2 regions of the Kitasatospora sp. NPDC048286 genome follow, and region 2 is predicted to be linked to the other one. Evidence: riboswitches for the same ligand, from Rfam matches in the RefSeq annotation. Region 2 holds a riboswitch; the other holds the start of a gene.
The links. A riboswitch is a leader RNA that binds a small molecule or an ion and turns the genes downstream of it on or off. The one in region 2 is predicted to bind cobalamin.
Positions count from the first base shown of each region.

Region 1 (14,182 bases), on a different contig from region 2:
GCGCATCCTGATGGCCGCCCGCGCCAACGACCTCCAGGCGATCGACGGCCCGTACCTCCAGATCCGCAACCAGGAGGGCTACCGCGAGGTCGCCCGCCGCTCGGCCGCCCTCGGCTTCGACGGCAAGTGGGTGCTCCACCCCGACCAGGTCTCCGCCGCGAACGAGATCTACTCGCCCGCCCAGGAGGACTACGACCACGCCGAGCTGATCCTCGACGCGTACGACTACTGCACCTCCGAGGCGGGCGGCGCCAAGGGCTCCGCGATGCTCGGCGACGAGATGATCGACGAGGCCAGCCGCAAGATGGCGCTCGTCATCGCCGGCAAGGGCCGGGCCGCGGGCATGCAGCGCACCACCAAGTTCGAGATCCCGGAAAGCTGAGGGCCCACGCCATGCAGTTCGGACGCACCTACGAGGAGTTCGAGGTCGGCGCGGTCTACAAGCACTGGCCCGGCAAGACGGTCACCGAGTACGACGACCACCTCTTCTGCCTGCTCACCATGAACCACCACCCGCTCCACATGGACACCAACTATGCGGAGAAGACGACGGACTTCGGCAAGAACGTCGTGGTGGGCAACTACATCTACTCGCTGCTGCTCGGCATGTCCGTCCCGGACGTCTCCGGCAAGGCGATCGCCAACCTGGAGATCGAGTCGCTGCGCCACGTCGCGCCGACCTTCCACGGCGACACCATCTACGGCGAGACCACCGTGCTCGACAAGTGGCCGTCCAAGTCCAAGGACGACCGCGGCATCGTGTACGTCGAGACCAAGGGGTACAAGCAGGACGGCACGGTCGTCTGCATCTTCCGCCGCAAGGTGATGGTGCCGACCGAGACGTACACCAAGGAGCGCGGCGGCGAGCAGCCCGGCCGTCCGACCCCGCTCGCCTGAGCCGCTCCCCCTTCCCAGGTCCACCTCTCCCCTTTATGTCCACCTCTCCCCTTTATAGGGAGCCCTCCTTCCGGGGCGGGCCCCCTCGAGAGACCCCGGACGGGCAGGCCGCCGTCATCGGCCGCGCCCCACCCGGTACGGGGGCCCTGCTGCCGCAGCCACGCCGGCAGGGCCCCCGCAATCCCCCCCCGGGGGGGATGCCCCGACTTTCCGCAGACCCTCAGACCTTTCGGAGCCGCACGATGGGACGCCTCGCACAGACCGACGGCCTCACCGAGATCCAGCGGGACATCCTCGCCACCGTGCGGGATTTCGTCGACAAGGAGATCATTCCGGTCGCGACCGAGCTGGAGCACAAGGACGAGTACCCGACCGCCATCGTCGAGGGGATGAAGCAGCTCGGCCTGTTCGGCCTCACCATCCCCGAGGAGTACGGCGGCCTCGGCGAGTCGCTGCTCACCTACGCCCTGGTGGTCGAGGAGATCGCCCGCGGCTGGATGTCCGTCTCCGGCATCGTGAACACCCACTTCATCGTGGCGCACATGATCAACGCCCACGGCACCCAGGAGCAGAAGGACTACTTCCTGCCGAAGATGGCGGCCGGCGAGATCCGCGGCGCCTTCTCGATGTCCGAGCCGGGCCTCGGCTCCGACGTTTCGGCCATCTCCACCAAGGGCGTCAAGGACGGGGGCTTCTACGTCCTCAACGGCCAGAAGATGTGGCTCACCAACGGCGGCACCTCCACCCTCGTCGCGGTCCTCTGCAAGACCGACGAGGGCGGCAACACCCCGTACAAGAACATGACCACCTTCCTGATCGAGAAGGAGGCCGGTTTCGGGCCGAACCCCAAGGTTCCCGGCCTGACCGTGCCCGGCAAGATCGAGAAGATGGGCTACAAGGGCGTCGACACCACCGAGCTGGTCCTCCAGGACGTCCGCATCCCGGCCGACCGCATCCTCGGCGGCGTCCCGGGCCGCGGCTTCTACCAGATGATGGACGGCGTCGAGGTCGGCCGCGTCAACGTCGCCGCCCGCGGCTGCGGCGTCGCCCGCCGCGCCTTCGAGCTCGGCATCTCCTACGCCCAGCAGCGCTCCACCTTCGGCAAGAAGATCGCCGAGCACCAGGCGATCCAGTTCAAGCTCGCCGAGATGGCCACCAAGGTCGAGGCCGCCCACCAGATGATGGTCATGGCCGCCCGGAAGAAGGACAGCGGCGAGCGCAACGACCTCGAGGCCGGCATGGCCAAGTACCTCGCCTCCGAGTACTGCAAGGAGGTCGTCGAGGACGCCTTCCGCATCCACGGCGGCTACGGCTTCTCCAAGGAGTACGAGATCGAGCGCCTCTACCGCGAGGCCCCGATGCTGCTCATCGGTGAAGGTACTGCGGAGATCCAGAAGATGATCGTCGGACGCCGGCTCCTCGAGGAGTACCGGATCGCCGACTGATCCCCGGGCCGCCGGTCGACGGACCACGTCGCCCGGGCGGCCCCTCGAACCGCCGGTCGACGGGCGTGCGGGCCCGTCCCGGCGGAGCGCCGTGCCCCGTCACGGGCCCGGCCTGGTCCGCCTGGGTCCGGCACGGCCCTCCCGAAGCGGCCGCAGGGCGTACAGCTGCAACGACACGCCCTGCGGCCGCTTCCGCACACCCGCTTCCGGCCGCTACGGCCGTTTCGCCCGGCGGGTTCCGTCGGCGTACCCGTTGAGACAAGAGTCACCAGCCCCGTCAGGTCCCTTGGGAACCGGACCGGGTCGGGCTACGGTCGTAGGAGTGGACGCGCACACGCGCCGCCACCGGACACATGAACGAGCAGGCGGGTTGCCCACCCACCGTGTGCTCCCGATAGCATCCACCGGGACAGCAAGCCGTCCCTCTATTACCGATCCCGCGGTGGCCCCCGTCCAGCGGCCATGATCCCCCGCGACAAAGGTCTTCGATGCCCATCAGCCCGTCCCCTCACACCTCCGTCACGGACCGCGATGCCCTCGCAGCCCCGACGGCCGGTCGGCGACCCCGCGTGACCATCGCGCGCGGAGCCACCCCCTGGTTCGTCCCCACCCTCGCCACGGCCGCCGTGACCACCGCCCTCACCCGGCGCAGCGGCAAGTGGGCCCTGGCGGCGGTACCCGCCTGCGCGCTCAGCGCGGGCATGCTGTGGTTCTTCCGCGACCCCGAGCGTGAGATCGGCACGGGCAGAGTGATCTCCCCCGCCGACGGCGTGGTGCAGAGCATCGACGCCTGGCCGGACGGTCGCACCCGGGTCGCGATCTTCATGAGCCCGCTGAACGTCCACGTCAACCGCGCGCCCCTGCCGGGCACGGTGACGTCGGTCGAGCACGTCGCGGGCGGCTTCGTCCCCGCGTTCAACAAGGACAGCGACCAGAACGAGCGGGTCGTCTGGCACTTCGACACCGAGCTCGGCGACATTGAGATGGTCCAGATCGCGGGGGCCGTGGCCCGCCGCATCGTGCCGTACGTGGACGCCGGAACCAAGGTCGAGCAGGGCGACCGGATCGGTCTGATCCGGTTCGGGTCCCGGGTCGACACCTACCTGCCGGCCGGCGTCGAGGTCGGCGTCGAGGTCGGCCAGAAGACCACAGCCGGGGTGACGCGCCTTGACCGTGACTGATCCTGAAACAATCGTCGGCCTGGACGACGAGGAGACGGCCCTGCGCCGCCGCCGCTGGGCGCGCGACCGCGAGCTGCGCGCCCCGCGCTCTCCTCAGCACCTGTCCACCGCCGACTTCCTGACCCTGGGGAACGCCGTCTGCGGCTTCCTGGCGATCTACTCGATCACCACCGGGGTCCTGGTCCCGCACATCACCAACCCGGACGCCGCTCCGGACCGGCACAGCGCCGCCACCGCGGTGACGCTGCTGCTGATCGGCTCGATGTGCGACCTCTTCGACGGCCTGGTGGCGCGCAAGCTGCGCTCCTCCGCCCTCGGAGCGGAACTGGACAACCTGGCGGACCTGATCAGCTTCGGCATCGCGCCGGCCTACTTCGTCGCGGTCTGGGGCATGGTCTCCCAGGGGTCCAACACCAAGCTGTCGGCGCTCATCGCGATCATGGTGCTGCTCGCGGTGGTCCTGCGGCTGGCCCGCTTCTCGGCCGTCAAGATGCGGCCAGGGGTGTTCCAGGGCATGCCCTGCCCGATGGGCGCAATGACGGTGATCGCCATCGTGCTGCTCGACCCGCCGTTCCTGCCCGGTCTGCTCGCCATCTTCGGCGCCGCCTACCTGATGGTCAGCCGGATCGAGTACCCGAAGCCGCAGGGGCTGCTGGCCACCGCCACGCTCTGCTGGATCGTGGTCTCCATCGGCTGCCTGGCCGCCTGGGCCACCGGGCTGCCCGGTGGCGACAACCTGATGCACGTCGGCGCGTTCGCCCAGATCACGCTCGCCGCGATGGCGCCGCTGCTGGTCATCCGCCGCAAGGTGGGGCAGAAGGTCGGCGACGTCCGCGCTCGGCGGGCTGAGTCTCGGATCGGCTGATTCCCCGCAAAAGTCATAAGAGTCAGGGCCCGGAACCTGTTGGTTCCGGGCCCTGACTCTTATGACTTTTCACGACACTCGACCGCCTCGGGTGCGGCCGCCCAAGACGCGGTCGGTGCCGACGACGACGTGAACGACGGAGGCTCGGTCGATGCTGACGACGGAGCCGCCGTCGCCGTGGACGACGAACTCCATCTCAAATGTCATAAAAATCAGGCGCCACCGGTGTGCACGCTGAACGCCGAACGACGGGCCGCCCGGGCCACGCCCGGGTCCGGGTGCACGCCCGAGACCGCCGTCAGCACCGAGGCCGCCCGCGGGTGCCCGGACTGCCGGGCCCGGGCGAACAGCCGCACCGGGTCGCCCGCCGAGGCGCCCTCGACGTGGCCCACCAGCAACTCGGTCTCCCCGTGGTCGAGCACCGCGGCCGCGGTGTCCACCCAGAGCCAGGCCGCGTCCTCCGCGCCCAGCACGTCCGCCGGGGAGACGCCCTCGTCCGCACGCTCCGCCAGCCACAGCAGCGCGTAGGGGCGCAGCACCGGCGCGTCCACGGCCGCGCGCACCGCCTGCTCGGCCGGCCCTCCGGCCACCCGCAGCGCCTCGAAGGCCAAGCCGCGCACCAGCGCGTCGTCGCCCCGGGCGGCCTCCAGCAGCTCGCCCACCGCGCGGTCCGCCGGACGGGCCGCGACCCAGGCGCGGAACTCGGCGCGGGCCGGGCCCGGCGAGTAGTCGGCGCAGGCGTTCAGCAGCTCGAAGGCGCTCTGCTCGATGTGCCCGGCCGCGGTCTGGGCAACCGTGCAGATCTCCTCCAGCTTGGCCCGCACCGCCCAGTGGCCGAGCGGCGACAGCTCCGCGGCATCGTTCCTGCGTACCAGGGCGCCGACCGCCGCCAGGCCGTCCAGCATCCAGTCCAGGACGGCGGCCACGTCCGAGGGCGCGGCCGGGGTGTCGATCTGCGGCGCGCGGCAGGTGCCGCGGACGGCGGAGACGGCCGAGGCCGCGTGCGGCACCGGCGACAGGCCCGGCCCGCCGAGCCCCGCGCCGACCCGGCGCTCGTCCAGCCCGCGGCGCAGCAGCTCCAGCAGCTCGCTCTCGGCGACCGGGCCGTCCACCAGGTGCAGGAAGGAGAGCAGCTGCGGAGCCTGGTCCACGGCCTGCCCGGCGAGTACGGCGAACACGCCGCGCAGCGCGGCGGGCGGCACCGGGGCGAGCAGGGTCCAGGCGTCGAACAGCGCCGACCAGCCACGCACCACGGCCTCGTCGTCGTGCTCCCAGGCGTGCAGGCGCCAGCCGGGGCCGGCTCCGCCGTCCCGGGCCTCGACCAGACCCACCAGCAGCGCCTGCCCCCATGCCTTGGCGGCGGCGCCGACCGTCATGGCCAGCGCCCGGCCCGCCGCACGGGCGTCCTCCGGGAGCAGCTCGCCACGCTTGTCGACCTCGGCCAGCTCGCCGGCCCAGCGGGCGACCCGGACGGCGTCCACCAGCATCCGGCGGGCCAGCGGCGCCAGCTCGGCGGGTGCCGGGAAGCCCTCCGGCACGGGAACCCGACCTCGCCCGGGAGCCGGAGCCGGCCCCCGTCGCCGGGGTACTCCGTTACGGGGGACACCCGCCCCGCCCGGCCTGCCACCGGCGGGCCGTTGGGCCGTTCCGGGGAGACGGGTCACCGTCGCACCGGTACCGATCGTCGGCGGGAGCGGGGCATCACGGTCGCGCGGGTTCCGAGACGTCACGTCGAGCAGTCTTCCCCTTGTACCGGCCTTCTGTCACATCCGGTTGTCCGTACGACCGGGCGAGCGGCGGTGGCACCTCCGCAAGATCGGGCAACAGCGGCAAACCGCCTGGCCGGAAACGTATGGCCTGCCCATGCCATCCCGGGCGCCCCGGTTGCCGGGAATACTCGACCGGTCACCGTGCGTACGGGTGGGGGGTAAGGGTCCGGGCCAACTATTGCCCCTGGCGACGCGCCGGATTTCGCACGGGCAATCCCCTCCCCCGGCTTCCGGCCGGGCTGTCCAGCCCGAATCCGGACGGATGGCGGGCGGGGGCGGGGGGATCGTGCTGCACGAGAAGTCGGACAGGCCGACTTCTCGTGCGCGCTCGACGTAATGGCAGGAACGTTCATTCGTGGACGGGGGGAAGCTGAGCGGAAAAACCGACGGGACCCGGCCGAACGCGCCCGCACGGAGAGGGGGGCTCACGCGGAACGGCTCGTACAGCAGCACTCGCACGGAAAGGCTCGCGCGGAAGGCGGCTAGAGCAACGGAGTGAGCCACCGGCGGAGCAGTTCGGTGTAGCGCTCGGGGGCGCTGTTCCAGAGGGTCGCGTGGTCGGCGCCGGGGAAGGCCTGGAGGCTGACCACGTCGCGGCGGGCGGCGGCCAGCTTCTCGGCGGCGCCGAAGGGGGCTATCCGGTCCTCGGGGCTGTGCAGGAGGAGGGTGGGCACCCGCAGGTCGGCGCCCTCGGCGATGCGGCCGAAGTCGGCGAGGTCGACGCCGGTCCGGCCCTCGGCGGCGAGGACGCCGAGGGCCGCCGCGACGCCCGGGAAGCCGGAGCGGGCGGCGTCCCGGCGGGCGGAGGCCGGGAGGTCGAGTACGGGTGAGTCGAGGACCAGGCCCCGGACGGCGTGCGACCAGGCGGAGCGGGCCGCCGTATGGAGGACCATGGTCGCGCCGAGGGACCAGCCGTAGAGGATCACCGTGCCGGCGCCGCTGTCCAGCGCCAGCCGTATCGCCGCCTCGACGTCGCGCCACTCGGTCTCGCCGAAGTGGCTGAGCCCGTCCGGGGAGGCGGGGGCGCCCCGGTCGCCGCGGTAGGTGACGGCGAGGGCGGGCAGGCCGAGCCGGTCGAGGACGGGGAGCACCGGGAGGGTCTGCCGACGGTCGGCCTCGGGACCGTGCACCAGGATCACCCAGGTGCCGCGTTTGCCGTCGAGCCGCCAGGCGGGAAGGGCGCCGAGCTCACCGTCGACGGCTATGTCGGCGAAGGCGAGGCCAAGCGCCTCGGTGGGGTCGCCGAGGTGGACCCGCGGGGTGAAGCGGACCTCGGTGCCGGGGGTGAGGGTGCCCCGGTCGGCGCGGACCTGCCGGCGGGTGACCTCCTGCTCGTCGCTGTGCAGGATCTCCTCGACGACCGCGTGCCCGCCGTCCGCCCACTCGACCGCCCAGCGGCCGGGGCGCAGGCTCCCGGGACCGCGGGTGAAGGTGATCCGGCCGGGGGCGAGGCCGCGGACCACGACCGGAGCGGACTCCTGAACGGTGGTCACCGGACGGACCATCCGCTCGGAGGCCCGACGGCCGATCACCAGCACGGCGGCCCCGACCGCGGCGGCCGCCACGACGGCTGCGGTTCCCCAACGCATTTCGCTCCCCGCTCTCCTGCCTCACGGCCCGGACGGTGTTCGGGCACCAGTTCACCGGCGCCCTGCCCGCCCGGCCACCGGACTGGGCCGTCCGGGTCACCCGGGCGGCGGCCCGGCCCTGCCGAGGAGCCGGCGGCCCTGGCGCTGCCGAGGTGGCGCCGGAGACGGGTGATGAGGACGGCGGGCCCGGGAAGGCGAAGGCCGAGAACGAGGGCAGCGGCAGGCCCCGTCCTCGGCCCGCCGCGCCGACCGGTCCCACGGGGCGTCAGCGGCGTCCGCGTGTGACCAACCCCTCCGTGACCTCGGTTGACTCCCGGTTCGGGCCCGTGATGGGATCCTGGGGCCAAACGGAGGCATGGAGAGGAAGCCGGTGGAAGTCCGGCGCGGTCCCGCCACTGTCACCGGGGAGCACGCTCGGAACATCGCCACGGCGGGCCGTCGACGGCCGCTGGAAGGCTCCGGGGGTGCGTTCGACCCGGAAGCCAGGAGACTCTCGCCGCCGTCACGTCGATCCAGGGCGCGGACCCTGAGTGAGGACACGCACGCGATGCAGGCTGCCCCGCCCTGCCCGACCCCGAGCTGCCCTCCGCCGTGCGACCGATGACCCGGCCCGCGCCTTCCCCTTCCGTGCGCCCGCTGACCCGCGCCGCCGCGTTCGCGCTCGGCGCCGTCGCGGGTTACGCCGCCGACGCCCGTTTCGCCGACCCCCGCCGGGGCCACCCGGTGGCCGTCTTCGGCAGCGCCGCGACCCGGCTGGAGCGGCGGCTGTGGCGCGACGGCCGAGCCGCCGGGGCCGGGTACACGGCGCTGTGCGTGGGCGCGGTCGCGGCGGGCGCGCTCGCCCTGGACCGTACGGTGGGCCGGCGCCCGCTGGGCCGGGCGGCGCTGGCGGCGGCCGCGACCTGGACGGTGCTCGGCGGCACCTCGCTGACCCGGGAGGCGCGCACCATCGGCCGCTCGCTGGCGGCGGGCGACCTCACGGCCGCCCGGGAACGGCTGCCGCACCTGTGCGGGCGGGATCCGAGCGCGCTGGACGGGCAGCAGATCGCCCGGGCGGTGGTCGAGTCGGTGGCGGAGAACACCGCCGACGCCGTGGTCAACGCGCTGACCTGGGGCGCTCTGGCCGGCACGCCCGGCCTGCTCGCCTTCCGCGCCGTGAACACCCTGGACGCCATGGTGGGCCACCGCTCGCCGCGCTACGCCCGGTTCGGCTGGGCCTCGGCCCGGCTGGACGATTTGGCGGGCTGGCCGGGCGCCCGGCTGACGGCGCTGCTGACGGTGGCCGCCGCGCCCGAGCCGCGAACGGCCTGGCGGGTCTGGCGGCGCGACGGCTCCGCGCACCCGAGCCCGAACGCGGGCCAGGCCGAGTCGGCGTTCGCCGGCGCGGTGGGCGTCCGGTTGGGCGGGACGCTGCGGTACGGCGAGCGCGTGGAGAACCGGCCGGTACTGGGCGCGGAGCTGCGGCCGGTGACGGTGGACGACATCGAGCGGGCCTGCGCGCTCTCCCGGCGGGTGGGCGCGCTGGCGCTGGGTACGACGGTCGCGGGGCACGTCCTGCTGCGGGTGCTGGCGAAACGGCTGCTGACGGAACGGGTGCCCGCGGAACGGGTGCCGGCGAAGCGACTGCTGCCGAGGATGAGGGGACGGGGATGAGCAACGCACTGCTGGTCGCGGGGACGACCTCGGACGCGGGCAAGAGCGTGGTGACGGCCGGGATCTGCCGTTGGCTCGCCCGCCAGGGCGTGCGGGTCGCGCCGTTCAAGGCGCAGAACATGTCGCTGAACTCCTTCGTCACCTCCGACGGCGCCGAGATCGGCCGCGCCCAGGCGATGCAGGCGCAGGCCGCCAGGGTGGAGCCGGAGGCGGCGATGAACCCGGTGCTGCTCAAGCCGGGCGCGGACGGCCGCAGCCAGGTGGTGCTGCTCGGCAGGCCGGTGGCCGAGGTGGGCGCGCTGGACTACCGCGAGCGCAAGCCCGTCCTGCTGGAGCGCTCCCTGGAGTGCCTGGCCGACCTGCGCCGCCGCTACGACGTGGTGGTCTGCGAGGGCGCGGGCTCGCCCGCCGAGATCAACCTGCGCGACCGCGACATCGCCAACATGGGCCTGGCCACGGCCGCCGCCCTGCCGGTGGTGGTGGTCGGGGACATCGACCGGGGCGGGGTCTTCGCGGCGATGTACGGGACGCTGGCGCTGCTGTCGGCGGAGGACCAGCGGCACGTGGCGGGCTGGTTCGTCAACAAGTTCCGCGGCGACGCGCGCCTGCTGGCACCCGGGCTGGACATGCTGCGCGAGCTGACCGGCCGTCCGGTGCTGGGCACGCTGCCGATGCTGCCCGGGCTCTGGCTGGACGCCGAGGACTCGCTGGACCTGTCCACGGTGGTGGACCGGGCGGACGGGCCCGGGCCGCTCGGCGCGGACGTGCTGCGGGTGGCCGTGGTGCGCTTCCCCCGGCTGTCCAACTTCACCGACGTGGACGCGCTCGCGCAGGAGCCGGGCGTGCTGGTGCGCTGGGCGACCAGGCCGGAGGAGCTGGCCGACGCCGACCTGGTGGTGCTGCCCGGCACCCGGGCCACCGTCGCGGACCTCGCCTGGCTGCGCGAGCGCGGCCTGGAGCCGGCCCTGCGGGCGCGGGCGGCGGCCGGCCTGCCGGTCCTCGGGGTCTGCGGCGGCTACCAGATGCTGGCGCACTCGATCGTGGACGAGGTCGAGTCGAAGGCGGGCGCCGTCGAGGGCCTCGGGCTGCTGCCGACGCACGTGCGGTTCGGCGCCGAGAAGGTGCTGGCCCGCCCGGTCGGCGAGGCGTACGGGCAGCGGGTCGAGGGCTACGAGATCCACCACGGAGTCGTGACGGTCGAGGGCGGGGACGCCTTCCTGGACGGCTGCCGGGTGGGCGCGGTCTGGGGCACGACCTGGCACGGCGCGCTGGAGAACGACGGATTCCGTCGCGAACTCCTGCGCGAGGTCGCCGAGTTGTCCGGGCGAGCGTTCGTCCCGGCGCCGGACACCTCCTTCGCCGCGGCGCGCGAGGCCCGGCTGGACCGGCTGGGCGACCTGATCGAGGAGCACGCGGACACCGACGCGCTGTGGAAGCTGATCGAGGGCGGGGTGCCGGCGGCCGGATCGCTGCCGTTCCTCCCGCCCGGGGCCCCTGGGAGTGACGCATGACCGACGTCCGCTATCCGTTCACCGCGATCGTCGGCATGGCCGACCTGCGGCTCGGGCTGCTGCTGAACGCGGTCTCCCCGGCCGTGGGCGGCGTGCTGGTGCGCGGCGAGAAGGGCACCGCGAAGTCGACCATGGTGCGCGCGCTGGCCGGCCTGCTGCCGTCCATCGCCACCGTGGACGACTGCCGCTTCGCCTGTGACCCGGCCGCACCCGACCCGCAGTGCCCGGACGGGCCGCACGCCGCTCCGTCCGCGTCCGAACGGCCTTCCCAGCTGGTCGAGTTGCCGGTAGGCGTGACCGAGGACCGGATCGTCGGCTCGCTGGACCTGGAGCGGGCGCTGGCCGAGGGCGTCAAGGCGTACGAGCCCGGGCTGCTCGCCAGGGCTCACCGCGGCGTGCTGTACATCGACGAGGTGAACCTGCTCCAGGACCACGTGGTGGACCTGCTGCTGGACGCCGCCGCGATGGGGCGCTCGTACGTCGAGCGCGAGGGCGTGTCGGTGCGGCACGCGGCCCGGTTCCTGCTGGTCGGCACCATGAACCCGGAGGAGGGCGAGCTGCGGCCGCAGCTGCTCGACCGGTTCGGCCTGACCGTCGAGATCGCCGCCACCCGGGACCCGGTCGAGCGTGTCGAGGTGGTCCGCCGCCGGCTCGCCTACGACGCGGACCCGGCAGGCTTCGCCGCCCGGTTCGCCACGGAGGAGCGGGCGCTCGCCGAACGCATCACCACGGCACAGGAGTTGTTGCCCGCGGTCGAGCTCACCGATGTGGCGCTGCGTCAGATCACCGCCGTGTGCGCCGCGTTCGAGGTGGACGGACTGCGCGCGGACATCGTGATGGCCCGCACCGCCGTCGCGCTGGCCGCCTGGGACGGGCGCACCGAGGTGCTGGAGGAGGACGTCCGACGGGCCGCCCGGCTGGCGCTGCCGCACCGGCGCCGCCGCAACCCCTTCGACGCGCCGGGGCTGGACGAGGAGCAGCTGGACCGCACCCTGGAGGAGCACTCCCGGCAGGACGACCCGGAGCCCGAGGGCGACGGGCCCGGCCCGGACGGCGACGGCGACGGCGGGCCGGACGGGGGGCCGGAGGACGGCGGCCCCGACGGCGGACCCGACGGCGGCGGCCCTGACGGCGGCGGCGCACCCGAGCCGTCCGACGGCGACCCCGAGGCGTCCGCGCCCGAAGCGTCCGCTCCCGAGGCGCCCGCCACCGAGGGCGCCGACGCGCCCGCGCAGCCGCCCGTACCGGCCCAACACCCGACCCCCGCACGGGAGTCGGCGCCGGTCGCAGCCGGGGACCCGTACCGGACCAGGCTCTTCACCGTCAAGGGCACCGGGCACGGCGCCCAGGGCCGCCGCTCCCCCGCCGAGACCACCGGCGGGCACAACATCCGCGCCCGCCGCCCGCAGGGCGCGCTCGCCCGGCTGCACCTGACCGCGACCCTCCAGGCCGCCGCGCCGCACCAGGCGGCGCGCGGGCGCAGCGGGCGGGCGCTGCTGCTGCGCAAGGACGACTTCCGCGAACAGGTGCGCCAGGGGCGGGAGTCCAACCTGGTGCTGTTCGTGGTGGACGCCTCCGGCTCGATGGCCGCCCGGCAGCGGATGACCGCCGTCAAGGGCGCGGTGCTGTCGCTGCTGATGGACGCCTACCAGCGCCGCGACAAGATCGGCATGATCACCTTCCGGGGTGCGGGCGCCGAGTTGGCGCTGCCGCCCACCTCCTCGGTGGAGGTCGGCGCGGCCCGGCTGGAGTCGCTGCCCACCGGCGGACGGACCCCGCTGGCCGCCGGCCTGCTGCGGGCGCACGAGGTGCTGCGGGTGGAGCGGCTGCGCGATCCGGACCGGCGCCCGCTGCTGGTCGTGGTGACCGACGGCCGGGCCACCGGCGGGCGGGACGCGCTGGCGCAGTCCCAGCGCGCGGCCGCGCTGTTCGCGGCGCAGGGCACGGCGAGCGTGGTGCTGGACTGCGAGTCCGGCCCGGTCCGCCTGGGCCTGGCCCGTACCCTGGCCGGGCTGCTCGGCGGCACCGCCGTCAGCCTGGACGAACTGCGCCCCGAGGGCGTCGCCTCGCTCGTCCGCGAGAACCGCTCCACGAGCCGACCCACGAGCCGGTCCGAGAACCGTTCCACGAACCACTCCGCGAACCGCTCCGCGAACCGCGCGACCACCACGATGCGAAAGGCGGCCTGAGCCGACATGCCCAAGGGTGTCCCCGAGAGCGTCCCCGACGACGGCCTGACGACGCGCCAGCGCCGCACCCAGCCGATCACCGCCGTGCACACCGGCCCGGGCAAGGGCAAGTCCACGGCCGCGTTCGGCATGGCACTGCGGGCCTGGAACCAGGGCTGGTCGGTCGGGGTGTTCCAGTTCGTGAAGTCCGCCAAGTGGAAGGTCGGCGAGGAGAACGCGCTGCGCGTGCTCGGCGCCTCCGGCGAGGGCGGCACCGTCGACTGGCACAAGATGGGCTCCGGCTGGTCCTGGATCCAGCGCTCCGCCGAGCAGGAGATGTCCAGCGAGGAGGCGGCCAAGGAGGGCTGGGAGCAGGTCAAGCGGGACCTCGCGGCCGAGACCTACCGCTTCTATGTGCTGGACGAGTTCACCTACCCGATGCACTGGGGGTGGATCGACCCGGAGGAGGTGGTGTCCGTGCTCGAGAACCGCCCGGGCAGCCAGCACGTCGTCATCACCGGCCGGTACGCGCCCGAGGCGCTGACCGGATTCGCCGACCTGGTCACCGAGATGACCAAGGTCAAGCACCCCATGGACGCCGGCCGCAAGGGCCAGCGCGGCATCGAGTGGTAGACCGTTGAACACCGCCCCCCGCACCGTTCCCCGCCTCGTGGTCGCCGCGCCCTCCTCGGGCGCCGGCAAGACCACCGTCGCCACCGGCCTGATCGCGGCACTCGCCGCGCGCGGGCTGGCGGTGTCGCCGCACAAGGTCGGCCCCGACTACATCGACCCGGGCTACCACGCGCTCGCCGCCGGACGCCCGGGCCGCAACCTGGACGCCTTCCTGTGCGGGCCGGAGCGGATCGCGCCGCTGTTCCTGCACGGCGCGGCGGGGGCGGACGTCGCGGTGGTCGAGGGGGTCATGGGCCTGTTCGACGGGGCCTCCGGGCGCGGCGAGCTGGCGTCGACGGCGCACGTCGCCAAGCTGCTGCGGGCACCGGTGGTGCTGGTGGTCGACGGCTCCTCGCAGTCCCGCTCGGTGGCCGCGCTGGTGCACGGCTTCGCCTCCTGGGACCCGCAGGTGCGGCTCGCCGGGGTGATCCT
Region 1 covers NZ_JBICZE010000010.1:69,797-83,978, forward strand. Annotated here, with positions in the region: gene ACGF13_RS24045 (HpcH/HpaI aldolase/citrate lyase family protein) at 1-382, shown strand, start outside; gene ACGF13_RS24050 (MaoC family dehydratase) at 394-897, shown strand; gene ACGF13_RS24055 (acyl-CoA dehydrogenase family protein) at 1,140-2,342, shown strand; gene ACGF13_RS24060 (phosphatidylserine decarboxylase) at 2,831-3,523, shown strand; gene ACGF13_RS24065 (CDP-alcohol phosphatidyltransferase family protein) at 3,510-4,388, shown strand; gene ACGF13_RS24070 (hypothetical protein) at 4,458-4,583, opposite strand; gene ACGF13_RS24075 (hypothetical protein) at 4,601-5,926, opposite strand; gene ACGF13_RS24080 (alpha/beta hydrolase family protein) at 6,640-7,746, opposite strand; cobalamin riboswitch at 8,106-8,239, shown strand; gene ACGF13_RS24085 (cobalamin biosynthesis protein) at 8,374-9,399, shown strand; gene ACGF13_RS24090 (cobyric acid synthase) at 9,396-10,910, shown strand; gene ACGF13_RS24095 (putative cobaltochelatase) at 10,907-13,099, shown strand; gene cobO (cob(I)yrinic acid a,c-diamide adenosyltransferase) at 13,106-13,711, shown strand; gene ACGF13_RS24105 (cobyrinate a,c-diamide synthase) at 13,716-14,182, shown strand, end outside.
Region 1: linked by a shared signal. The riboswitch ahead of ACGF13_RS24085 (cobalamin biosynthesis protein) and the one ahead of ACGF13_RS16425 (HoxN/HupN/NixA family nickel/cobalt transporter) in region 2 are both predicted to bind cobalamin.

Region 2 (14,182 bases):
TTGGCAGGCTCACCCACCGAGACCGGCCGGCCCTGGCCGGTGAGACGGCCGATCCGGGCCGGGCGGTGCGACATCCGGTCCGCGACGCCCTCCCAGTTCAGCAGGCCGGTGTCGACCATGGTCTGCTGCACGACCGACAGCGCGGTCTCCAGGCCGACCATGCCCATCGCGGCCACGGCCCACTCGCAGTCCTTGTCCTCGTCCGGGTGCGGCGCGTGGTCGGTGGCGACGGCGTCGATGGTGCCGTCGGCCAGCGCCGCGCGCAGCGCCCGGACGTCCTCGGCGGTGCGCAGCGGCGGGTTCACCTTGTACACCGGGTCGTAGGTGCGGACCAGCTCGTCGGTGAGCAGCAGGTGGTGCGGGGTCACCTCGGCGGTGACGTCCCAGCCCTTGGACTTGGCCCAGCGGACGATCTCGACCGAGCCGGCCGTGGAGAGGTGGCAGACGTGCAGCCGGGAGCCGACGTGTGCGGCGAGCAGCACGTCGCGGGCGATGATCGACTCCTCGGCGACGGCCGGCCAGCCGCCGAGCCCGAGCTCGCCGGAGACCTGGCCCTCGTTCATCTGGGCGCCCTCGGTGAGCCGGGGCTCCTGGGCGTGCTGGGCGACGACGCCGTCGAAGGCCTTGACGTACTCCAGGGCGCGGCGCATCAGCACCGCGTCGTCCACGCACTTGCCGTCGTCGGAGAAGACCCGGACGTTGGCGGCGGACTCGTGCATCGCGCCGAGCTCGGCGAGCTTCTTGCCCTCCAGGCCGACGGTGACGGCGCCGACCGGCTGGACGTCGCAGTAGCCGGCCTCCTGGCCGAGCCGCCAGACCTGCTCGACCACGCCGGCGGTGTCGGCCACCGGGGTGGTGTTGGCCATCGCGTGGACGGCGGTGAAGCCGCCCATCGCGGCGGCCTGGGTGCCGGTGAGCACGGTCTCGGCGTCCTCGCGGCCGGGCTCGCGCAGGTGGGTGTGCAGGTCGACCAGGCCGGGCAGGGCGATCAGGCCGGTGGCGTCGATCTCGATGTCGGCCTCGACCGTCAGGCCGGTGCCGATCGCCTTGATCACGCCGTCGGCGAGGTGGAGGTCCTGCGGGTCGCCGCCCAGGATCTTGGCGTTGCGGATCAGGTAGCTCGTCACTGGGAGGTCTCCACGGAGTCGGTGCGGGAGGAGTCGGTGGGGGTGGGGGTGTCGGCGAAGACGGCGCCGCCGAGGAGCAGGTAGAGGACGGCCATCCGGACGGAGACGCCGTTGGCGACCTGCTCGATGGCGGTGCAGCGCGGCGAGTCGGCGACCTCGGCGGTGATCTCCATGCCGCGGACCATCGGGCCGGGGTGCATCACGATCGCCCGGTCCGGCAGCTGGGCCATCCGGCGGCCGTTCATGCCGTAGCGGCGGCTGTACTCGCGCTCGGTCGGGAAGAACGCGGCGTTCATCCGCTCGCGCTGCACCCGCAGCATCATCAGCGCGTCCGTCTTGGGCAGCACGGCGTCCAGGTCGTAGCTGATCTCGCAGGGCCAGTTCTCGACCCCGATCGGCAGCAGCGTCGGCGGGGCGACGAAGGTGACCTGCGCGCCCAGCGTGTTCAGCAGGTGGACGTTGGAGCGGGCGACCCGGCTGTGCAGGACGTCGCCGACGATGGTCACCCGGCGCCCCGCGAGGTCGTTTCCGCTGCCGGGGTTGAGGTGGCGGCGCATGGTGAAGGCGTCGAGCAGCGCCTGGGTGGGGTGCTCGTGGGTGCCGTCACCGGCGTTGATCACGCTGCCGTGCAGCCAGTCGGACTGGGCCAGGCGGGCCGGCGCGCCGGAGGCGTGGTGGCGGATGACCACCGCGTCGGCGCCCATCGCCTGGAGGGTCAGCGCGGTGTCCTTGAGGCTCTCGCCCTTGGAGACCGAGGAGCCCTTGGCGGAGAAGTTGATGACGTCGGCCGACAGGCGCTTCTCGGCGACCTCGAAGGAGGTCTTCGTCCGGGTGGAGTCCTCGAAGAAGAGGTTGACGACGGTGCGGCCGCGCAGCGTGGGCAGCTTCTTGACGGCCCGGCCGGAGAGCTGGGCCAGCTCCTCGGCGGTGTCCAGGATCAGCAGCGCGTCGTCGCGGCTGAGATCGGCGGCGGAGACGAGGTGGCGCTTCACGCGGGTCACTCCGGGAGGTGCGGTTCGGAAGGCTGGGAGGCCAGGGCCTGCGAGGAGCGGACGGCGAAGTCGCGGTCGCCGACCAGGACGGCGTCCACGCCGTCGCTGTCGGACAGGCGCACCTGCACGGCCTCGCGCAGCGAGGTGGGGAGGTTCTTGCCCACGTAGTCGGCGCGGATCGGCAGCTCGCGGTGGCCCCGGTCGACCAGGACGGCGAGCTGGACGGCGCGCGGGCGGCCGATGTCGTTCAGCGCGTCGAGCGCGGCGCGGATGGTGCGGCCGGAGAAGAGCACGTCGTCGACGAGGATGACGAGCTTGCCGTCGATGCCACCGGGCGGGATCTCGGTGTGCTCCAGGGCGCGGGCGGGCTTCAGCCGCAGGTCGTCCCGGTACATGGTGATGTCCAGGGTGCCCAGCGGGATGTCGCGCCCGGTGATCTGGGCCAGCCGGCCGTGCAGGCGGCGGGCGAGGTGGACGCCCCTGGTGTGGATGCCGAGCAGCACGACGTCCTCCGCGCCCTTGGCGCGCTCGACGATCTCGTGCGCTATCCGGGTGACGACCCGGGCGATGTCCGCGCCGTCCAGCACCTGGTGCGGCGGCCGGGACGTCGGTTCATTGTGTGTGGTCATGCCGAAGCGGACCTCCTTCCCCGCCTCACGGGACGGGTCTTAAAGGATGTCTGGGATGGCCCCCGCCGACCGGGCGTGGGCTTCGGGTCATCCTACCAGCGCGCCGGATCGCAAACAGAAGTCCATCATTCCGCTTCCCGGGGTTAACACTCCGGACGCGCCGACGATGCGGGCCATTCGCACGACTGCCCCATTCGGCTTGACGCATCTACCTTACTCTACGTAACCTCACAGTGAGTTACGAGACGGACGTCGGACCCACCGGTAACGACGTCGGCAATCGCCCGTGACCCACCACTGAACGCGAAGCAATCTCGTCCGGGGAGATCAATGTCCAGCGACTACGCGAAGCAACTCGGAGGCAAGCTCCGAGCGATCCGCACCCAGCAGGGGCTCTCCCTGCACGGTGTCGAGGAGAAGTCCCAGGGGCGATGGAAGGCAGTCGTCGTCGGCTCGTACGAGCGTGGTGACCGTGCGGTCACCGTGCAGCGACTGGCCGAACTGGCGGAGTTCTACGGCGTCCCGGTGCAGGAGCTGCTGCCCGGCGGCACCCCCGGCGGCGCGGCCGAGCCGCCGCCGCGGCTGGTCCTGGACCTGGAGAGACTGACCCAGGTCCCCTCCGAGAAGGCCGGCCCGCTGCAGCGCTACGCGGCGACCATCCAGAGCCAGCGCGGCGACTACAACGGCAAGGTGCTGTCGATCCGCCAGGACGACCTGCGCACCCTGGCCGTCATCTACGACCAGTCCCCGTCGATCCTCACCGAGCAGCTGATCTCCTGGGGCGTGCTGAACCCCGACGCGCGCCGTGCGGTGCGCGAGGAGGACGCGAGCTGAGGCTCACCGCACCGGCTCCCGCCAGCGGATCCAGGGACAACCCAGCACTCGCTTCCGTAGTGCTGGCAAGCAGAAACGTCACGGCGCGGCTCCCCGGTTCGGGGGCCGCGCCGCGGTGTGGTCACACCGCGGCGGCGCGGCGCGGGCGTCAGCAGACCGTGCCCAGGCTGTAACCGGGCTGCGCGGCCACGCCGTCCAGCCGGACCGGCCGGTCGGCCGGCGCCCACTCCTGGCCGCCGCTCGACCAGGCCCAGGAGGCCGGCAGGTACTCCCCGCAGGTGGCCGCCGAGCCCTGTGAGCCGTGCAGCACCGCGACGCCCGGCAGCTCCAGGGCCAGCCCGGTGCAGAGCACCGCGCAGACCAGCTCCAGGTCCTCGTCGTTGATCCGGACCACGCCGTCCTCCCACTGGAGCACCCGCGCCGCGGCGGTCAGCGTCCCGCCGGGCGCGTCCACCCGCAGGCGCAGCTCGTACACGCCGGCGCCCGCGCCGACCAGCATCCGCCGGAACACCTCGCCCCCGCGCTGGTAGGCGGCGCGCACCCAGGCGGCGTGCTCCTCGTCGGGCGCGCCCGCGCCCCCGTACAGGCCCCCGTCGAGCAGCAGGTCGGCGTGGCAGAGCGTCAGCCCGTTCTCCCGGGCCCGCACCAGGCGCGGCACGAAGTCCCCGGCCAGCTCCTCGCCCTGGTAGGACAGCAGTTGGGTCTGCAGGGCCGGGTTGACCAGGTAGCGGTCACGGGCGGCGGGCTCGGCCGGGTCCAGCCCGTGCAGCACGCAGAACTCCTCGAAGTCCTGCGGGTGGAACATCCGGGCCCGGACGGTGTCGAACCGCTCCAGCGCCTCGGCCAGCAGGTCGGCGGTGTCGGCCAGGTAGCGCTCGTGGTCGGGGGCGTCCGAGATCCCCCAGGCGCGGGCCCGGGCGAAGTCCGCGGCGTTGGTGAGCACCCCGATGACGAACGCCTGCTCGGCTCCCTCGGCCGGCCGCGGCCGGTGCGGAGCCCGCACCACGGGCCGCGAGCCGCCGGAGGTGCAGTCGGAGTTACGGCGGGCGCGCCCCTTTTGGCTCATCGATGGCTCCTGGCTTCGGCGGTCGGGTGAAGTTGACGGTCGGCGACGAGCTCGCCGCTGACCGTCTTCCTCCCCATCCGCGCGCGCCGCACACGTACGGCGTGTCACAGGAATGTAACCACCGGTAATACGGACCCTCCGGGGCCTCGGGTCAGGCCGGCCGGGGCGCCCGGGCCAGCTGGCGGGACTGGGCGACCAGCCGGCCGGACTCGTCCCAGACCTCCGCGTCCTCCTCGAAGTAGCCGCCGGCCAGGTTGCGGGTCGCGTGGGTGACCCGAAGCCAGCCGGGCACGGGCTTGGCGCGCAGGTGGACGGTCAGCTCGATGGTGGGGGCCCAGCCCGGCATGCCGAGGTCGAAGGTGACCGGCGGCAGCGCGTCGGCGACCAGCAGGAGCAGCAGCGGGTCGGGCTCGCGCCCGTCGGCGAGCCGGAACCAGCCCTGGATCCGCCCGTTGCCGGAGGGCTGCCCGAGCGCCCAGCCGACGGTGGCCGGGTCCAGCCGCAGGTCGAACCGCTCCAGCAGGGCGGCCTGGGCGATCAGCTCCTTGGGCGCGTGTTCGAGGCCGATGCACTGGTCCGGCGGCGGCAGCTGCGGCGGCTGCGCGCTGGTGCGCACCTCGCCGTCGGCGGCGGCGAGGTCGCCGTGGCTGGCCACCACGCGCAGCCGCTCGACGCCGTCCTGGCTGAGCGAGGCGGTGCCGGTGGACAGGCCGCGGCCGGTGCGCAGCACCTCGGTGCGGACGGTGGCCGGGCCGGGGGTGGAGGCGGACAGGTAGTAACCGCTGATCGACACCGGGTCCGGATGCGCCTCGTGCTCCAGCGACAGCGCGTGTCCGGCCACGGCGAGCAGCAGTCCGCCGTTCACCCCACCGCCGATCTGCCAGCCGGCGCCGAGCTCGGCGTCGTAGCGGCCGGCCTCCTCGGGGTGCCTGGTCAGGGCGATGCCCTGGTCGAACTCGCTGCGGGTCGCCGTGGTCATGTGGCGGGACCTGCCCTTCACGCGTGGTTCCGGACGTCAAGTTACTGACAAGTAGGTCCACAGCCTACGCCGACCGGGTGAAACGCGGAACGGCCGCCGGACACCTGTTCGGGTCCGGCGGCCGTTCACGGGACGCCTGTTACCGGCGGATGCCCGGCTTCAGCTCCAGGAAGCGGGCGAGCATGCCGTTGACGAAGGCCGGGGAGTCGTCCGTGGAGAACTCCTTGGCGATCTCGACGGACTCGTCCAGGACGACCGCGTCCGGGACGCCGTCCTCCCAGATCAGCTCGTACGCACCGAGCCGCAGGACGTTGCGGTCCACGATCGGCATCCGGTCGAGGGTCCAGCCCACGGCGTACTGCTCGATCAGGTCGTCGATACGGCGGGCGTGCTGGACGTACCCCTCGATGAGCTCCATGGTGTACTCACCCACCTGCGGGGTGCCCTCGTCGGGCCTGGGCTCGCGGGCGCGGGCCACCCAGTCGGCGAGGACCTGCTGCGGGTCGACCCCGCGGTGGTCGGCCTCGAAGAGGATCTGGAAGGCCCTGGTGCGGGCCTTGCTGCGTGCGGCCGACACGGACTTACTTCACCCGGCCGAGGTAGCTGCCGTCGCGGGTGTCGACCTTGATCTTCTCGCCGGTGGTGACGAAGAGCGGCACCTGGATCTGGGCACCGGTCTCCAGGGTGGCCGGCTTGGTGCCACCGGTGGAGCGGTCGCCCTGGACGCCCGGCTCGGTCTCGGCGATGGTCAGCTCGACGGCGGCCGGGAGCTCGATGTACAGGACCGAGCCCTCGTTCTGCGCGACGAGGGCCTCGAAGCCCTCCAGCAGGTACTTGGCGGCGTCGCCGACGACCGACGGCTCGATGGTCAGCTGGTCGTAGGTGTCCATGTCCATGAACACGAAGTTCTCGCCGTCCTTGTACGAGAACTGCATGCCACGCTTGTCGACGTTGGCGGTCTCGACCTTGGTGCCCGCGTTGAAGGTCTTGTCGACGACCTTGCCCGTCAGGACCTCCTTGAGCTTGGTACGCACGAAGGCCGGGCCCTTGCCGGGCTTGACGTGCTGGAACTCGACGACGGACCAGAGCTTGCCGCCCTCCAGCTTGAGGACCATGCCGTTCTTGAGATCGTTCGTGGAAGCCACGGGCGCACTTACTCCTGGATATAGCTGTCAAGGAACCAAGGGGTGCGTCCTGCCGCCCACGGCCCGGGGGCCGCGGTCACAGGGCGAGGAGCTCCTTGGTGGTGATGGTGAGCAGCTCGGGCCCGCCCTCTTCGAGGGGGCGCACGACGAGCGTGTCCTCGATCCGGACCCCGCCCTTGCCCGGGAGGTGGACCCCTGGGCCGACGGTGACCGGTACGCGGCTGTCCAGTTTACCCATGTCCGCCGGACCGAGTCGCGGGGCCTCCCGGATCTCCAGCCCGATGCCGTGGCCCACCGGGTGCGGGGAGGCCTCGGTGTGGCCGGCCGCCTCCAGGACCTGCCGGGCCGCCCGGTCGGGTACGCACTGCTCCACCCCTGGTCCGAGAGCCTCCCGCCCGGCCCGCTGGGCCCGGAAGACCAGCCGGTGCAGCTCCACCTGCCAGGGCGCGGGAGCGGCGCCGATCACGAAGGTACGGGCGGTGGAGACGCCGTAGCCGCGGTACTGGGCGCCCATCACCACGGTCAGGAAGTCGCCCTCCTCCACCCGGCGGTCGGTCGGCTGGTGGGCGGCCTGGCCGGAGTGGCTGCCGGTGCCGACCGAGACCGGGAAGGCCGCCCGGTCGGCGCCGTGGTCGATCATCCGGCGCTCCAGCTCCATCGCCAGGTGCCGCTCGGTGCGGCCGACCAGGATCGACTCCAGCAGCTCGCCGAGCGCCTGGTCGGCGATCTCGGCGGCGATCCGCAGGTCGGCGATCTCGTGCTCGTCCTTGACCACCCGCAGCCGCTCCACGGTCTGGCCGAGGTCCACCAGCCGTGCCCCCTCGGTCAGGCCGCCGACCGCCCGGTGCCGGCTGACGGTCAGGTCGTGCTCCTCCACCGCCAGACCCGCCACCCCCGAGCGCATGGCGACCGACGCGGCGGCCAGCGCGGTGTCCGACCCGGCCGCCACCGGCAGCCGGGTGACGTCCGGGGCGATCAGGTGCTCGCCGGTGTCGTCCGGCGGCAGGTCGTCCGGCAGTGCGAGCAGGGCCCGCTCTCTGGTCAGCAGCAGACTCGCCCCGCAGGGCGCGCAGCCCGTCAGGTACCGCACGTTCGCCGCACGGGTGATCAGCGCCGCGTCGGCCCCGGCCGCACTGCAGTGCTCCCTCACCCGCTCCCGCCGCCCCGCGTACGCATCCGCCATGCGTCGAGCCTACGAACCCCCGGCCCGAACCGCCCGCCGAGCGCCCCCGACAGAACCCCCGGTGCCCCTTGCGCGCCCCCGCGCGACCGCGCCGCGCTCCCGGCTCCCCCCACCCGCCGCGTCCTTCGGCGGCGACCCGGCGTCCGGGAATGGGCAGGGCGCGGCCCACGTTCCCATCCACTGGAAACGACTTCCATTTCGGCGCCCGGTCCCGGTCCGACACCCGGGGCCGGACCCCTCAGGCCCCAGGAGGCCCCGATGGCCCGCAGCGAACTGCGCCCGGTGATCAAGCTCCGCTCCACCGCCGGCACCGGCTTCACGTACGTGACCCGCAAGAACCGCCGCAACGACCCGGACCGGATGGTCCTGCGCAAGTACGACCCGGCCGCCGGCCGGCACGTCGACTTCCGCGAGGAGCGCTGACCCCGCACACGCCGAACGGCGCCTCCCCGGGTTCGGGGTGGCGCCGTTCCACGTACTCGGAGGCCGGCGGCCGCCCGGTCACGGACTGTCGGGCGTCCAGCGCTTCTCGACCCGGGCGAGCTTCCAGTACCCGATCGCGATCGCCCAGACGACCACGAACAGCCCGGCGATGGCGTAGCCGACGTTGTCCAGTGAGATGTCCGCGATGAACCCGGTGACCGGGTCGGTCAGGTCGAGCTTCTCGTGCAGCACCCCGACCAGCTCGATGGTGCCGATGATGAAGGCCACCGCGATCGACAGACCGGTGATGGTCAGGTTGTAGTACACCTTCCGCACCGGGTTGGCGAAGGCCCACTGGTACGCGAAGTTCATGAACGTCCCGTCCAGGGTGTCGAACAGGCTCATCCCGGCCGCGAACAGCAGCGGCAGGCAGACGATCGCGTACCACGGCAGCCCGGAGGCCGCACCCGAGCCGGCCATCACCATCAGGGTGACCTCGGTCGCGGTGTCGAAGCCCAGGCCCAGCACCATGCCCACCGGGAACATCTGCCCCGGCCGGGTGATCGAGCGGGTCGCCCGGTTCAGCACCCGGGCCATGAAGCCGCGCGAGTCGAGGTGCGCCTCCAGCTCCTTCTCGTCGAACTGCCCGGCCCGCATCGAGCGGAACACCTTGAGGATGCCGAGCAGCGCCGCCAGGTTGAGCGCGCCGATCAGGTAGAGGAAGGCGCCGGAGGCCGTCGTGCCGACCATGCCCAGCCACTTGTGGGTGGCCGACTCGTCGTCCATCAGCGTGTTCGCCAGCTGCGCGCCGCCCGCCACCAGGGCGGCCATCAGCACCACCATCGAGGAGTGCCCGAGGGCGAACCAGAAGCCCACCGAGACCGGCCGCTTGCCGTCCGCCATCAGCTTGCGGGTGGTGTTGTCGATCACCGCGATGTGGTCGGCGTCGAAGGCGTGCCGCATGCCGAGGGTGTACGCGGTGATACCCAGGCCCACCCCGAAGACCTGGGTGCCGACCGTGTACCGCTCGGGTGCGACCAGGAAGATCAGCGTGCCGAAGGCCACCACGTGCATGGCCACGATCACCGCCATCAGCGCGGCCGTACGGACGGTGTCCTCGCGCCGCCATCTGAAGGTGGGCAGCGCGGCGGGGCCGGGTTCGGTCCCGGCGGAAACGGTTTCGGGCAGGGTCATGCGGATCACGCTCCAGCACCTCGTGGAAAACCTCGTGAGATGCCGTGGCCGGTCTCCTGGCTGACGGGAACACCCGCACCCGCCTTCCCAGGCGCACGAGGCGCCCAGTGGCTTCATGGGTGCGGACGACGCTCCTCCGTGGACGGAGGAGCGGCCCGATCACAGTGGCGAGGGCCGCTCCGGGCTGGGACCCCTGAGGGTCCGTCACCGGTCTTCCCGAGCACCACGGCGGGGAACACCGTAGGGCCCCGCCCCGACCCGTGCAAGGCTGCGCACCTGCGCAGGTGTCCAGGATCACAGGCCCCCGCCTGCGAGAATGTCCGCATGCATCTCGTACCGGAGGACCGCGCGGGCCACCGCACCATCGACGGACACCGGGTCTGCGAGGCCATCGCCGCGATCGGCGAGCCCGCGCACGTCCGGTCCTGGGCCGAGCGGTTCTCCCTGCTCGCGGACCCCGGCCGGCTCGCCCTGCTGCTCGCCCTCCACCGGGCAGGCCCGCTCGCCGTCAGCGATCTCGCGGTCGCCACCGGCATGCGCGACCCGGCCGTCTCCCAGGCCCTGCGGCTGCTCCGCACGGCCGGCGTGGTCACCGGCGACCGGGACGGACGAGTGGTGCGCTACCGGCTCGTGGACGAGGCCATGCGCCCCCTGCTCAACGAGTGCGCCGCCGCCGAGCACCACGAGCCCAGCGCGGCCGCGGGCTGACCCGCACTCGGAACCGCGCCGCGGCCCAACCGGATGAGTACGATCATGGTGTGCCGTCCCACCCCCACGCCTGGCCCGCCGACCGCTGGAACACCCGACCGGTCAGGGCCCGCGTGCTGGCGGTCGCCCGCACCCTCACCTCGGCCACCCGGGTCCTGGACGTCCTCACCCTGCTGAGCCCGGACGGCATCGAGCGCTACTTCACCGTCAACCCCGGCTCCGCCTTCGCCGACCGCGCCCTGGACGAGTACCTGCACGGCCTGTCCGGCTTCACCGTGCTGGACTGGGAGGACGCCGTCCGCCGCCGCTTCGACCTCGCCGTCGCCTGCGCCGTCCACTCCTCCATGCACCGCCTGGACGCCCGCCTCGTCGTCCTCCCGCACGGCGCCGGCTACAACCGCCTGGTCACCGAGTCCACCGGCGACACGGTCAGCGCCGCCGGCCTGTCCCGCAACGAACTCACCCACCACGGACGGGTGTTCGTCGACGTCCTGGGCCTCTCCCACCCCGAGCAGCTGGACCGGCTGCGGGACTCCTGCCCCGAGGCGCTGGACGTCGCCCAGGTCGTCGGCGACCCGTGCTTCGACCGGATGCTCGGCAGCCGGCGCTCCCGCGACGGCTACCGCGCCGCGCTCGGCGCCGTCGGCGGCCGACGGCTCGTCGTCGTCAGCTCCACCTGGAGCGAGCACTCGTTATTCGGCCGCCACCCCGACCTGCCCCAGCGGCTGGTCCGCCGACTGCCCGCCGACGAGTACACGGTGGCCGTCGTCCTGCACCCCAACGTGTGGAGCCGGCACGACCCCGAGGCGCTGCTCGCCGCCGCCTGCCGGATGGGCCTGCGCCTGATCCCGCCCCACCAGGGCTGGCAGGCCGCGCTCGTCGCCGCCGACTGCGTGATCGGCGACCACGGCTCGGTCACCTTCTACGGCGCCGCCCTGGACCACCGCACCCTGCTCGTCACCACCGGCGCCGCCGAACTCGACCCGCGCTCCCCCAGCTACGCCTTCGGCCAGGCCGCGCCCGTCCTCGACCCCGACGGGGACCTCACCGCCCAGCTCGAACTGGCCCTGGCCCGGGACCCGGCCGACCTGAGCGACATCACCGACCGGTCGCTCGCCCACCGCGGCGAGTCCGCCCGCCTGCTGCGCCCGCTGCTCTACTCCTTCCTGAAGGAGCTGGACGAACCCCGGGACGAACCGGCCCTGCCGCCCTACCCCAAGCCCGTCCCGCACCCCGCCACCACCGAGGGGCCCACCGCGTACGACGTCGAGGGCCGGAGCGAGGGCACCGACGTCAGCCTCCGGCGCTACCCCTTCGATCCGGACGACCACACCCCGCGCGGCTTCCACGCCCTCACCGACGACCACCCCGGCGACGCCCTGCGCTACACCGCCGAGGTCCTCGCCCGCACCGAGGTGCACGCCGAACTCCCCGCCGCCCGCTGGCTCGCCGACACCGCCGCCGAACTCCCCGGCCTCGCCGTCGTGGTGGCCGCCCTCGGCCCGGCCCGCCACCTGCTCCGGCTGCGCACCGGCCTGCTGCTGGAGGCCCGCGCCGAACCGGACTGGAACCGCCCCGACCCGGCGATCGACCCGCTGCTGCTCGGCTCCGCCGTGGCCTGCTGGCTCGCCGAGGGCGGCGCCCCGGCCGCCCTCCCCGACCACGGGCTCACCGTCCGCACCGGCGAGCAGCGCACCCGGGTGTCGTTCCGTACCGGTCCCTGAGGCGCGTCTACCCCTGCAGCTCCCGCAGCCGCGCACGGCTGCGCTCGGCCAGTTCCTCGTCGCCCTGCTCCTCGGCGAGGGAGGCGAGCAGGGTGTGGGCCTGCGCCTCCTTCGCGTACTGGCTCCGGTGCCTGGCCCGCCGGGCGCAGTCCTGGGCCTGGGCGAGGGCGAGGTCCAGTTGCCCCAGCGCCCGGTGGGCCCGGGCCCGGACCAGCGGCAGCTTCATCAACATGTCGACGTCCTGCGTCCGCTCGGCCTGATCAGTGGCCCCGGCCAGCACGGTCAGCGCCTCCTCCGCGCGCCCGTCCGCGATCAGCGCCTGCGCCAGGTTGTAGCTCTGGACGATCTCGCCGTGCTCGTCGCCCCGGTTCTCCGCGAGGGCCAGGGTGAACCGCTCCACCGCGTCGCCGGGACGGCCGTCGGCCAGGCAGAGCAGACCGTCCGTCTCGTAGAGCACCCCCAGCACCTGCCGGTCGGCCACCAGCGGCACCTGCTCCGTGGCGAGCGCCAACTGCTCGGCGGCGAGCCGGAATTCCTTCCGCTCGTGGTGGGCCCGGGCCAGCTGGTTGCGCATCCGGACCACGGCGGCGGGCTGGTTGTCCCACTGCGCCGACTCGATGCCGATCCGGTGGGTGGCGATCCAGTCCTGGTAGAGCTTGCGGTCGTGGTACAGCAACCAGAGCGACTCGCAGAGCCGCCACACCTCGCCGTGCCACCCCTGCTCGGCCGCCGACTCCACCACCGCGCGGAAGTTGGCGCGCTCGGCGTACAGCCACTCCAACGCGGCGGTGTCGGAGGGGAAGCGGGGCAGCTCGTCACCGCTCGGGTCCTGGAGGCGGAGCCGTTTCGCGGCCATCGCACGGTCGGCGACCGATGCCCGGCCCCGGTAGTACGCCACGACAGCGGCGAGGAGGACCCCGCGGTCGGGCAGCTCCTGGGTCCGGCCGTAGGCGTGCAGCCGCACCACGTCGTGGGCCCGGTAGCGGTTCTCACCCTCGTCGTCGTCCACCACCTCGTCCAGCAGGTGGACGTCACGCAGTTCCGCGATCGCCCGCTCGGCCCGCTCGACGCCGACCGCGCGCGCCAGTTCGGCGGACACGAAGGGGCCGGGGTGGACGCCGATCAGGTGATAGAGCGCCCGGCCCCGCGCCGAAAGCCGCTCGTAGACCAGGTCGTAGGTCGCGCCGAGATCGCTCCCCTCGTCCTCCAGCATCGCCAGCCCGCCTTCCCGGTCCTGCAGTTCGGCCACCACCCGGCCGACCGGCAGGCTGTCCCGGTCCAGCAGTTGGCTCCCGACCGCGTTCAGCGCGAGCGGCAGCCCGCCGCACAGCTCGACCAGCTCCGCCAGTTCCCCGTCGGTGCCCCGCCCGGAGCCCACCCAGCCTCGCACCAGTTCGGCGCCCGCCGTCGCGCTCAGCGGCCCGAGCCGGCGCACCTCGGCACCGTCCGTCCGCAGCGCGGGCAACCGCCGCCGGCTCGCGACCACCACCAGTCCACTGGACGGGAGCAGCGCGCGGACCTCCGCGGCGTGCTCGACGTTGTCCAGGAAGAACAGGCACCGGCGCTCGGCGGTGGCGGTGCGGAACGCCGTGAACCGCTCGGCCTCCACGACCGGGGGCTCGGCACCGAGGGCGCGCAGGAAGCCGGCCAGCAACTCGGGCAGGTCCACCCCGCCATGGTGCCGGTAGGCCTTCAGGTCGGCGTAAAGGTCCCCGCCCGGGAAGTGCTCCCGGTGGTCCCTGGCAAACTTGGCGATCAGCTCGGTCTTGCCGACCCCGCCGAGGCCGGTGAACACCACGACCCCGAGCCCGTCCTCCTCGACCCGGCCCAAAGCCCGGGTCAGCGCGGCGAGTTCCGGCTCCCGGTTGACGAAGGGACCGCGCGGCGGGCGGATCTGACGTGGCCTCGGCAGCGGCTCCCGATCGTGGAAGTGCACCGATCCGATGGTCTCGGCCTGCACCACGTGGCCGCCCACCGTGGCATCCGACACGGTGTTGGACACCTCGCGCCGCTCCATCCGCCTGCTCCCTCCGACCGGCCGGGCCCCAGCCTACGGGCTGGGCACCCGACCGGAGGGAGCTTCAGGTCACCGGGGGGTGATCTCGCCCATCTCCGCCCAGCCGTCCATGCCGGGGATCTCGGTCGAGACGATCCGCGGCTTGGCGGCCACCGCGTACG
Region 2 covers NZ_JBICZE010000006.1:203,111-217,292, reverse strand. Annotated here, with positions in the region: gene ACGF13_RS16475 (dihydroorotase) at 1-1,127, opposite strand, end outside; gene ACGF13_RS16470 (aspartate carbamoyltransferase catalytic subunit) at 1,124-2,119, opposite strand; gene pyrR (bifunctional pyr operon transcriptional regulator/uracil phosphoribosyltransferase PyrR) at 2,125-2,748, opposite strand; gene ACGF13_RS16460 (transcriptional regulator) at 3,079-3,582, shown strand; gene ACGF13_RS16455 (hypothetical protein) at 3,731-4,648, opposite strand; gene ACGF13_RS16450 (thioesterase family protein) at 4,800-5,627, opposite strand; gene nusB (transcription antitermination factor NusB) at 5,767-6,204, opposite strand; gene efp (elongation factor P) at 6,209-6,772, opposite strand; gene ACGF13_RS16435 (M24 family metallopeptidase) at 6,849-7,955, opposite strand; gene rpmG (50S ribosomal protein L33) at 8,214-8,378, shown strand; gene ACGF13_RS16425 (HoxN/HupN/NixA family nickel/cobalt transporter) at 8,457-9,572, opposite strand; cobalamin riboswitch at 9,601-9,815, opposite strand; gene ACGF13_RS16420 (ArsR/SmtB family transcription factor) at 9,897-10,280, shown strand; gene ACGF13_RS16415 (hypothetical protein) at 10,331-12,004, shown strand; gene ACGF13_RS16410 (AAA family ATPase) at 12,012-14,021, opposite strand; gene ACGF13_RS16405 (putative quinol monooxygenase) at 14,091-14,182, opposite strand, start outside.